2 regions of the Paenibacillus sp. V4I5 genome follow, and region 1 is predicted to be linked to the other one. Evidence: a T-box and tRNA genes for the amino acid it is inferred to sense, from the RefSeq annotation. Region 1 holds a T-box; the other holds one or more tRNA genes.
The links. The T-box of region 1 lies ahead of tyrS (tyrosine--tRNA ligase). A T-box ahead of a tRNA ligase gene usually reads a tRNA of that ligase, here a tRNA-Tyr.
Positions count from the first base shown of each region.

Region 2: it has a tRNA-Tyr gene. The T-box ahead of tyrS (tyrosine--tRNA ligase) is inferred to sense a tRNA for this amino acid. The anticodon was not compared.

Region 1 is NZ_JAUSZB010000002.1:3,229,449-3,235,038, forward strand. Features, by position in the region: gene corA (magnesium/cobalt transporter CorA) at 1-331, shown strand, start outside; gene tyrS (tyrosine--tRNA ligase) at 407-1,666, opposite strand; T-box leader at 1,720-1,988, opposite strand; gene QFZ78_RS16650 (HRDC domain-containing protein) at 2,045-3,058, opposite strand; gene QFZ78_RS16655 (DUF3055 domain-containing protein) at 3,259-3,552, shown strand; gene QFZ78_RS16660 (hypothetical protein) at 3,609-3,914, shown strand; partial or broken gene QFZ78_RS16665 (glycoside hydrolase family 52 protein) at 4,343-5,590, opposite strand, start outside.
Region 2 is NZ_JAUSZB010000002.1:4,870,525-4,876,114, reverse strand. Features, by position in the region: gene QFZ78_RS24270 (gluconate 2-dehydrogenase subunit 3 family protein) at 1-583, shown strand, start outside; gene QFZ78_RS24265 (GMC family oxidoreductase) at 580-2,142, shown strand; gene QFZ78_RS24260 (MTH1187 family thiamine-binding protein) at 2,236-2,538, shown strand; tRNA gene QFZ78_RS24255 (tRNA-Lys) at 2,654-2,726, opposite strand; tRNA gene QFZ78_RS24250 (tRNA-Tyr) at 2,736-2,817, opposite strand; tRNA gene QFZ78_RS24245 (tRNA-Phe) at 2,864-2,936, opposite strand; tRNA gene QFZ78_RS24240 (tRNA-Asp) at 2,983-3,059, opposite strand; tRNA gene QFZ78_RS24235 (tRNA-Thr) at 3,070-3,145, opposite strand; tRNA gene QFZ78_RS24230 (tRNA-Val) at 3,159-3,234, opposite strand; tRNA gene QFZ78_RS24225 (tRNA-Met) at 3,254-3,327, opposite strand; tRNA gene QFZ78_RS24220 (tRNA-Ser) at 3,355-3,446, opposite strand; rRNA gene QFZ78_RS24215 (23S ribosomal RNA) at 3,527-5,590, opposite strand, start outside.

The DNA.
Region 1 (5,590 bases):
GATTGACCATCAGCTGCAAAAATATTTCGGAGACATTTATGAAAATGCCGTAAAGATCGTGGATACGTTTGATACGCTTCGCGATCTCATGGGCAACTTACGAGAAGCCTATCAGTCTAGCGTCGCTAACCGTGCGAATGAGATCATGCGCGTCTTCACGGCAACCTCGACGATATTCATGCCCTTGACGTTCATTACCGGTGTTTTCGGGATGAACTTTGATAATGTTCTCGGCATGCAAATCGCACACGGTGATTCGATCGTGCTGGTCTTTATGGCGGCATTAGGCATTGGCATGTATGTGCTATTTCGTAAGAAAGAATGGCTGTAGATACCTTATGAACGCAGAAAGAGTGAGGGCTTCTTGAAGCAGTACGCTGCTATCAAGGAGCCCTTTTTGTCCTGTTTAAATCAGCTTAATTTTAACGAATTTCCGTTTTCCCACCTGAATAATATCCCCATCCTTTGGGGTTATTTGTTCATGAATATGCGAGATTTTCTGTTCATTGATTTTCACTGCCCCTTGTTCCACACTTCGTCTTGCTTCCCCGTTGGAAGCTTGCAGTTCTAGTAAAACGAGAAGCTTAATGATGGAGATTTGACCATCTTCCAGTTGGCTGATGCTTAGAGTCATTTCTTCGATGTCTTCGGGCAAAGCTCGCTTTTGGAACACGGTTATAAAATGCTGTTCTGCTTCTTCTGCCGCCTGCACACCATGATACATTTGCACATATTCCTTGGCCAGAGTCATCTTGGCATCTCTTGGATGGATGGCACCTGCTTCTAGCCCTTGTTTTAGATCAATCAGCGATTCATTTGAGATGGTCGTTGTTAACTCGTAGTATTTGGTCATGAGCGAATCCGGAATCGACATCGTCTTGCCGAAAATTTCGCTAGGAAGCTCATCGATGCCAATGTAATTTCGCAAGCTTTTGCTCATTTTTTGAACACCATCCAATCCTTCGAGCAGCGGCATCAGAATCGCTACCTGACTATCTTTCATCTCATAAGCACTTTGGAGCGTTCGGCCCATCAAAATATTGAAGGTTTGATCCGTTCCGCCCAGCTCAATGTCACTTTCAAGAGAAACTGAGTCATAGCCCTGCATTAAAGGGTAGAAAAACTCATGAACATGAATCGGCTGGTTAGCCGCGTATCTTTTTGCAAAATCATCCCGCTCTAGCATGCGTGCAACCGTTACTTTACCTGCTAGCTTCAGCACATCATCGAATTTAAGCGCTCCAAGCCAAGATGAGTTGTAGTAAAAGGTCGTCTTGGTCAAATCCAATATTTTGGATAATTGCGTCTGATACGTTTGCGCATTGTGCTTAACATCTTCCTCTGACAGCTGCTTGCGTGTCTCTGACTTTCCGGTCGGATCCCCGATACGTCCTGTGAAATCTCCGATAATGAGTTGAACCTCATGTCCTAAATCTTGAAATTGACGCAGCTTCTGCAAAACAACGGTGTGACCAATATGAATATCCGGTGCAGATGGATCTAAGCCAAGCTTCACTTTTAACGGCTTTCCTATAACCACTGCGTGCATGATCTTTTGCTTGAGAGCTTCCTCGGGCACAATTTCGGCAGCACCTCGTTTAATGATAAACAGTTGGCGTTCCACTTCCTGCTGCTGTTCTTCAGTAAGCTGATCCCATATCAACATCGTATTAATCCTCCTCATCATGATAAATACAAAAAAGACAACCTGCACGTCCACAAAGGGACGAGAAGGTTGTCTCGCGGTACCACCCTAATTAAAGAGAAGGGTTCGCGGTCTCAATCGCAAAATTCTCTTTCACTTAGATACATAACGACAAATGAATGCCGGGTAAAAGCTACTGATGCCCTGACGAGCATGTTCCCTTAACCAACTCAGAACTGTAATTCGGAGCCATACTTGCATCGGTTTGCACCCTACACCGACTCTCTGCAGCAGCGGCATTACTCCTACTTCGGGCATAGCCCATGTTCGTCATCGCTTTAATTGATATTTAGATTATTGACCATTTAATCATATAATCCTAATCAATGTCAATACTAGCTAGCTTGCAGCTTGAGAAGCAAACCTTTCCTTCTCCCTGCGGAAGCGCAAACGAAGCAAGCGCAGCCACTCATAGGCACGGTCAAGTTCTTTGCCTTTGAGCTCCTCCGTGCCGATAATGCGTTGCAGCACCGGCTTCAAGTAGCGGTCACCTTCCGATTCAAAGGCGTTCCAGGCTTTGATTTGCTCTTCTTCCGGGATCGAAGCAAGCTCTGCTTCCACAAGCGGATCCATATCATATCCCTCTCGCTCCAAATCCTCTACCCAAAGCAGCAGTTCCCTGCGCGGCATGGTTAGCACTGCTTGCAAATCCGCCAAGCTTCCTCCGCCAGCAACAATCTCAAGAAGCTTGCGCTTGCTAACTTCACGGTCAAGCTCTGTACGCAGCTTTTGCTCCTTCTGTGCGTGGAGCCAAGCCTCAAACTTTACTGTATCTACGCTTTTAGCTACCCAATCTAAAGGAAAGCCATTCGAACGTGTATACTCAGCGGTGAGATTGAGCACATCTGCCGCGTACATGGTCGTCTTCTGCTCACCGAAGCCAGGAATTTGCTGCAGCTCTTCCTTGCTCTGGGGTAGAAAGACGGAGATCATGCGAAGCACACGGTTCGTGGCGAGAATATACGGTGCTTTCCCCTCACGAGCAGCTTGTTCACGCCTCCATGCGCGGAGCGTTTCGTACACTTCCTCACTTGGATTTTCTTCGCAGTAGTAAGTCAGCATCTGAGTCATTCTGGCTTTGCCTGACAGTCCCTGCGCTGATTCCAAATCCGTACTAACAAGCGGACGGTAACCGGTACGTACTTTATCCCGCAGTCCCTGACGGAAAGCACTCAGCATCTCATCCCAGCTTACCCCTTGATACCACTGATCTTGCTGAATTTTTCCAGCGCTATCAGGCTCATTCCAATAGACATTCCAAATGCCTTGTTCTTCCCCAATCGACACTTGGGCCGATGTAACGCGATGATCCCCCGCTTCTTTCTCCAAAGTGTTCAGAAATACAATGTTCATACCTTCTCCTCCAAACGATAACTAAAAATGGTTCAGAAAAACGAAAAAGCACCTCTTCAGCTTGTTAGCTGAAAAGGTGCTTCCCTTTTTCTAATATCCAAATCATACCATGTTTGTCAGATGGGCGCAAGATATGTTTTGTTGACGAGCATTTTTCGGTTATAATGAGTTGCATACTAGAAAGAGAATGGAGGGCCCTCATGTCTGATTATGACTTTTTATACGACCATCAGGAAGAAACAACAACGCGTTTCGTTTGTTTCGTTGGCAACGCACTGCACCGATTTGATCTCGCAATTATGACTACATCCCGTTATTTCGGCAAAAAGCTTGTTATTGATTTGCAATCCGGACGCAGCGCTGTTATTGGTCCAGATGATCTGGCTGAAGAAGGATATTTGGAACATGTGTATAAACTGAATGAGGAACAAGCACTAGAACTTAATGAATTCTTGTCGCAAATTATAGGTTCCATTCATTTTACGGATATTTAAGCTGTCTGCGGGGGACACTGGAAAAAGCATAGCAACCTGATAAGGAGGCTTTATCCATGAGTGATAAGTTCCCTAACGACAAGTACAGTCACACTAAAGGCTTTATTCCTGAGTACCGTGACGCTTTCACCGATTTGGAGACAGTCGAGTCCCAGCGCAATGACTTAATTCCCGAAGAATTTCCCGAGGGTCCATATGGCACAAGCCTAAACACAGAATCACTCGGAAAAAGTAAACCCTGGCGAGAAGATCAACGTCCGCCTAACCAATTTTCTTACGAGAATCGGGAGCTGCATGAAGGTATTAAGCGGGACTACCCAGGTGAAGACGATTATCGGAACGAACCGACGAATCAAGAATAAATCGTATAAAATTGAGCGAGCCAAACGTTTGATATTACAAACGTTTGGCTCGCTTATTGTTTTTGTAGATGTGAATAGAACCCATCAAGTTGCAAAACGTACAACAATTTTCTTCACGTTCGTGTTTAAAGCGATCCAGAGTTGTAGAAAGTGCAACAGATTTGCTTAAATGGGGCTTATTTCACTCGATTTAATGGAAATTGTTGTATGGCGTACAACATCTTTCACCTTCTATCCTTCTGAAGGGGGTTATTGTTGTATTTACTACAACAATCATACCTATTTACTTATAAGAAGGGAAGTTTTGATCCAAATGGAGATTCTTATTCTTATAGACTCCTAAACTCCTAGTGACCAAGAGGTTTAATCTCTTGATCTTGGGTTCTTCTGTTCTTCTGTTCCTGCACTTCCTTCTTCTTCCCAGTTTTCTAGACTGTGTGATAATTATCCTCTAGCAGCCAGAGGATATTAGTTACACCGCGTGGGTAATATTTACTTCCTTGAATTTCCCCGGATATGATTTGATCACTCCAGCTCCAAAACGACAACTGCGGATGCGTGAGCCAGGTGACATGCGCAGCATCAGCTGCAGTTCCTTGCGCTTCCCAGGGAAGCCCCAGAATTTGCCGTGCTACAAATTGACACAAATATATTTTACTCAGCCATGAGTTGTTGCTTGTGGATGAAAGTTTCCAACCGCCATCAGGGAACAAGCACACATCAGCTACGAGCACCGTTGTGAGATGCTTCTTCAGCGCTTGAATGTAAAAGCCATAGCGGCCATTTTCATCGAGTGCTTCTTTACAGCCAGTAAAGTAAGGGAAGACAAGACCTTCAATAGCCGGGATGATGCGAGAATCATTACCTTCACCAACAACAGCCGGAATGTACCCATCCTCGGTCACATAACCAACAAGCGTGGTTGCGCACTTCAGCGCTTGGTCTCCGGCAATTCGCGCGATTTTATCACGGCCATAACGGTTGAAAATACGCTCCATAGCCAAGTAAGACGCCCAACACTTACCAGCCAAATAAATGTTGTTACGAGCTTGCCCCAAGGATACGTCCAAACTATCATACGTGGTAATCTCCGCTCCCCCCATCGTACGCGTGCTATCCAGCGCCATGATGCCGTTACGCAGACTAGGATCAGGGTTATCCCTATTCAACATGCTTTGCAGGCATTGTTCGAGAATAGCTATATTTTGCTCCAACCATAGTTGGTCACCGGTCTGTTCTGCATAAGTAGCTGCGCATAAAACCCAATTCACAAGCTGTTCATGGGTCATATGTGAGAAACAGCCTTGCAGTCCGTACAGCTCATACGAAGAATAATTGGGTCTTGAGAGGGTATTGGCAACACCCATATCATGTGTAAAACTAAGGCCACCCGGATATTCTGTAGAATCTCCAGGGAATCGTACTCTATCTTCATAGCTGTAGCGCTTAACGAACATATCCAGTTCATTTTTTACAGTCCACGGATTCAATTCAAGCTCATAAAACAATTGGTCAACGGTGAGATCAAAGGTGTTCATCATGCGATATTCCCCTTCGTTCACGACCCAGAACGGCTCACCGTCCATATCCAGCAGCTGCGTGCTGCCATAATAGCTGCGAATCGCATGCGATAGCATGAACTTCTGGTCATTTGAAAGTTTTGGATGCCCCGATGC
Region 2 (5,590 bases), 1.6 Mb from region 1:
CTATTATCCGACCTACAACGTCATGGATGAACAAAAGGAATGGGATTCCCATACACGGTCTATTGTGACCTCCCGACTTCAGCGTGAACATTCGCACCGTTTTTTAACGCCAGTAGAAGCGGAAACATTACGGGTTTGGTGCGCTTTGCTGATGGATGATCATCGAGGAGATATTATTCAAGCGATTCTTACTCATATTGATCAAACGTTAGCAGAAAATAAAGGGGAAGGACAGCGCAAGGTCAATGTCCCCCCTCTTCAAAAACTCTTGCGTCAGGGACTTAAAGCTATTGACGAGGCTGGATGGATAGCCGATAGCCGACCTTTCTTCCAATTAGACGAAGCTGCTCAAAAGCAAATCATGCGCCAAATCAGCGATGCTAGCTACCCTCTAACAGAAGCGTGGGAGGGCATTCCACAAAAAGCACTGTTTCATAAACTCCTTCAATTAAGTGTAGAGGCCTATTACTCACATCCTTTAGTTTGGTCGGAGATCGGTTTTGGCGGCCCTGCCTATCCTCGTGGATATGTGAGAGCAGACCCTGGCCAACTTGATCCTTGGGAGGCAGTGAGGAAGCCATGAAGTGGAGACATGAACATGATGCTGTCGATATCGTAATTGTAGGTGCAGGTGCAGCAGGCGGTGTACTAGCCAAAGAGTTGAGTGAAGCCGGCCTAAGTGTTGTTGTACTCGATGCTGGCCCTTGGCGGGATCCTCAGAAGGATTTCGCTAGTGACGAGCTGAGTATGCGGAGTTTAGCATGGGAGGATACTCGTATTGTTGATGGGACAGAACCATTTGGAATGGGGAGCCACCATTCGGGTAGGGGAATAGGCGGCGGGACGCAGAACTTTACCGGTGTTTTTTTACGCTTCCATGAATCAGATTTCAAAACAAAGTCCATTGACGGCGTAGGTGAAGATTGGCCCATTCACTACAAAGATCTTGAGCCCTACTATAGTAGAATCGAAAAAGAAATAGCTGTTTCCGGACCGAAACATTTCCCCTGGGGAAATTTCAATGGGCCTTACCCTTATCCAGAGCGCGACCCCCTAAGTCCTAATGCTTATTTATTTCAAAAGGGCTGCGAAGCACTTGGTATTCAATCCGCGGTTACACCGCTTGCTATTCTATCTGCTCCTTTTGAAGGTCGTCCTCCATGTACCAATCGTGGCTTCTGTATCGAAGGCTGTATGCCGAATGCCAAGTTTAGTACCTTGATCGTTCATATTCCTAAGGCCGTTCAAGCCGGGGCCGAAATTCTTCCTAATTGTATGGTTACACAAATTGAAGTCGATACACAGGGACATGTTAATGGTGTTCTCTTTGTTAACCAGGGAACCACCTACCGCCAACGTGCCAAAACGGTTATTTTATGCGCTCATGTTGTCGAGACCCCTCGCCTGCTGCTTCACTCAGCTACTCCTCAATTTCCTGACGGTCTAGCGAATTCCAGCGGCTGGGTAGGCCGTTCGATTATGACGCATAGCAGTAATGATGTCTACGCCAAATTTGAGCAAGAGGTTCGATTGTACAAAGGCACACCTGTGTTAGCCTCTACACAAGATTTCTATGAAACTGATCCGCACAGAGGCTTCGCACGTGGCTATACGATTCATTCTCATGGCTCGAGACCTATAGATATGGCTCAAGGGATCAGCAAAGCGTCTCACGAGCCCGTCTGGGGGCCACAGCTTAGGCAAATCATGCTGGATTACAACTATTATGGACGTTTAACCATGGTTGGTGAAGTGCTACCACAATGGGACAACCATATCTCCTTATCCGCTGAAAAAGATGAAAACGGAATGCCTCGTGCCTCCGTGACCTTCAATTATGGAGATAACGATCTTAAATTAATCGATCACGCTGTAGAGAATATGAAACTTATCCTCAAAGCAGCCGGAGGCGAGGTTGCCTACGTGGTATCTGATACACAGCATCTCATGGGCGGCTGCCGCATGGGGAATAATCCAGCTACCTCCGTCGTCAATTCTTACGGTCAAAGCCACGACATCCCGAATTTGTTCATTTGCGATGCGAGTCTCTTCGTAACCTCCAGTGGAGGGAATCCCACCAACACGGTCATGGCGCTTGCAGCTAGAACTGCCGATTATATTATTGAACTTGCTAGCTCTTAATTGGCAAGCTAGCTTCATGGTGAATTGCATTGCCTGTAGTTACTCATCTACAATGGAAGAGAGCTTTAGACAATGAAAGGAGAAGTGACCTCCATGGCTATCGCAGAATTCACCATTATCCCTATAGGAACAGCTACCACCAGTCTTAGCGGTTATGTTGCAGATCTGCACAAAGAACTAGAGAAACATTCCGATATCGCTTTTGAAATGACACCTATGGGTACCATTCTAGAGGGTCCCATAGATCGATTGCTTGAAGTCATTCGAGCCGTCCACGAAGTCCCTTTTACGAATGGTGCAGAGCGAGTCTCGACATCTATCAAAATCGACGATCGCCGTGACAAACCGGCCTCTATGAAGCAAAAAATGAAGTCCGTTGCAGACAAGTTGAAATAGAAAAAAGCATCCTGCTTATGGATGCTTTTTCTTTATGTAAGGGGCGAACTCTGCCTTTTGGAGATTATATAAAACAAAAAAAGACCTCGCGGCCTTCAACGTTTACTTATAAAAGTGAGTCATGTAGGATTCGAACCTACGACACCCTGATTAAAAGTCAGGTGCTCTACCAACTGAGCTAATGACTCAAGGTAAAATGGAGGCTGATGGATTCGAACCACCGAACTCGAAGAGAGCAGATTTACAGTCTGCCGTGTTTAGCCACTTCACTAAGCCTCCAGATGAGAGATAACCATGCTGCATTGTTGCAGCACAACCATCTCAATGGCTCGGGACGGAATCGAACCGCCGACACGAGGATTTTCAGTCCTCTGCTCTACCGACTGAGCTACCGAGCCTTATGTAATTGTCTTTAGCTTGTCCTAATTTACTAAAAAAAATAAATGGCGGAGCTGACGGGATTCGAACCCGCGGTCTCCTGCGTGACAGGCAGGCATGTTAGGCCACTACACCACAGCTCCAAACTATAAATGGTGCCGTCGAGAGGACTTGAACCCCCAACCTACTGATTACAAGTCAGTTGCTCTACCAGTTGAGCTACAACGGCATAAAGATAAAAATGGTGGAGGCTGACGGGATCGAACCGCCGACCCTCTGCTTGTAAGGCAGATGCTCTCCCAGCTGAGCTAAGCCTCCGACTGGATTGGTTTTATGATAGCGGCAGAGGGGCTCGAACCCCCGACCTTACGGGTATGAACCGTACGCTCTAGCCAGCTGAGCTACGCCGCCACATAAAAGGTATATATATTTGGAAACTGGCGGAGAGAGAGGGATTCGAACCCTCGCACCACTTACGCAGTCTAACCCCTTAGCAGAGGGTCCCCTTATAGCCACTTGGGTATCTCTCCAAGATATATATACACTCAGGAAATATTATTCCCTGAAAACTAGATACGAAACTTGCGTAAAGTAATTCATCTTAGGTTTATTGGTTAAGCCCTCGACCGATTAGTATTCGTCAGCTGCATGCATTGCTGCACTTCCACCTCGAACCTATCAACCTCGTCGTCTACAAGGGGTCTTACATACTGGGAAATCTCATCTTGAGGGGGGCTTCGCGCTTAGATGCTTTCAGCGCTTATCCCCTCCGTACATAGCTACCCAGCGATGCCTCTGGCGAGACAACTGGTACACCAGCGGTACGTCCATCCCGGTCCTCTCGTACTAAGGACAGCTCCTCTCAAATTTCCTACGCCCGCGACAGATAGGGACCGAACTGTCTCACGACGTTCTGAACCCAGCTCGCGTACCGCTTTAATGGGCGAACAGCCCAACCCTTGGGACCTACTTCAGCCCCAGGATGCGATGAGCCGACATCGAGGTGCCAAACCTCCCCGTCGATGTGGACTCTTGGGGGAGATAAGCCTGTTATCCCCAGGGTAGCTTTTATCCGTTGAGCGATGGCCCTTCCATTCGGTACCACCGGATCACTAAGTCCGACTTTCGTCCCTGCTCGACTTGTAGGTCTCGCAGTCAAGCTCCCTTATGCCTTTGCACTCTGCGAATGATTTCCAACCATTCTGAGGGAACCTTTAAACGCCTCCGTTACATTTTAGGAGGCGACCGCCCCAGTCAAACTGCCCACCTGACACTGTCCCCATACCGGATCACGGTACTAGGTTAGAACTCCGATACGATCAGGGTGGTATCCCAACGATGCCTCCACCCAAGCTGGCGCTCAGGCTTCAAAGGCTCCCACCTATCCTGTACAGATCGTACCAAAGTCCAATATCAAGCTGCAGTAAAGCTCCATGGGGTCTTTCCGTCTTGTCGCGGGTAACCTGCATCTTCACAGGTATTAAAATTTCACCGGATCTCTCGTTGAGACAGCGCCCAAGTCGTTACGCCATTCGTGCGGGTCAGAATTTACCTGACAAGGAATTTCGCTACCTTAGGACCGTTATAGTTACGGCCGCCGTTTACTGGGGCTTCAATTCATAGCTTCGGGCTTGCGCCCTAACCACTCCTCTTAACCTTCCAGCACCGGGCAGGCGTCAGCCCGTATACTTCGCCTTGCGGCTTCGCACAGACCTGTGTTTTTGCTAAACAGTCGCTTGGGCCTTTTCACTGCGGCCCCCTCGGGCTATTCACCCTACCGAGGCACCCCTTCTCCCGAAGTTACGGGGTCATTTTGCCGAGTTCCTTAACGAGAGTTCTTCCGCGCGCCTTAGAATTCTCTTCTCACCCACCTGTGTCGGTTTGCGGTACGGGCACCTTCGCCTGGCTAGAAGCTTTTCTTGGCAGTGTGAACTCATGACCTTCGGTACTTAAATTTCCCTCCCCATCACAGCCCAGCCTTACGATGTGCGGATTTGCCTACACATCAGCCTCACTGCTTGGACGAGCATCCATCAGCTCGCGTCACTATCCTTCTGCGTCACTCCATTGCTCATAACGGCTACGGTGGTACAGGAATTTCCACCTGTTGTCCATCGACTACGCCTTTCGGCCTCGCCTTAGGTCCCGACTTACCCTGAGCGGACGAGCCTTCCTCAGGAACCCTTAGGTTTTCGGCGGATCAGATTCTCACTGATCTTTTCGTTACTTATACCGGCATTCTCACTTGTATGTGCTCCACCTGTCCTTACGGTCAGAATTCAACGTACATACAACGCTCCCCTACCCATGCACAAATTCATGTGCAAGCCATAGCTTCGGTGGCGTGTTTAGCCCCGTTACATTTTCGGCGCAGAGTCACTCGACCAGTGAGCTATTACGCACTCTTTCAATGGTGGCTGCTTCTAAGCCAACATCCTGGTTGTCTGTGCAACTCCACATCCTTTCCCACTTAACACACACTTGGGGACCTTAGCTGATGGTCTGGGCTGTTTCCCTTTTGACAATGGATCTTAGCACTCACTGTCTGACTCCCGGATTTAAGTTTATGGCATTCAGAGTTTGACTGGACTTGGTAACCCTTGGCGGGCCCCGCACCCAATCAGTGCTTTACCTCCACAACTCAACATCCGAGGCTAGCCCTAAAGCTATTTCG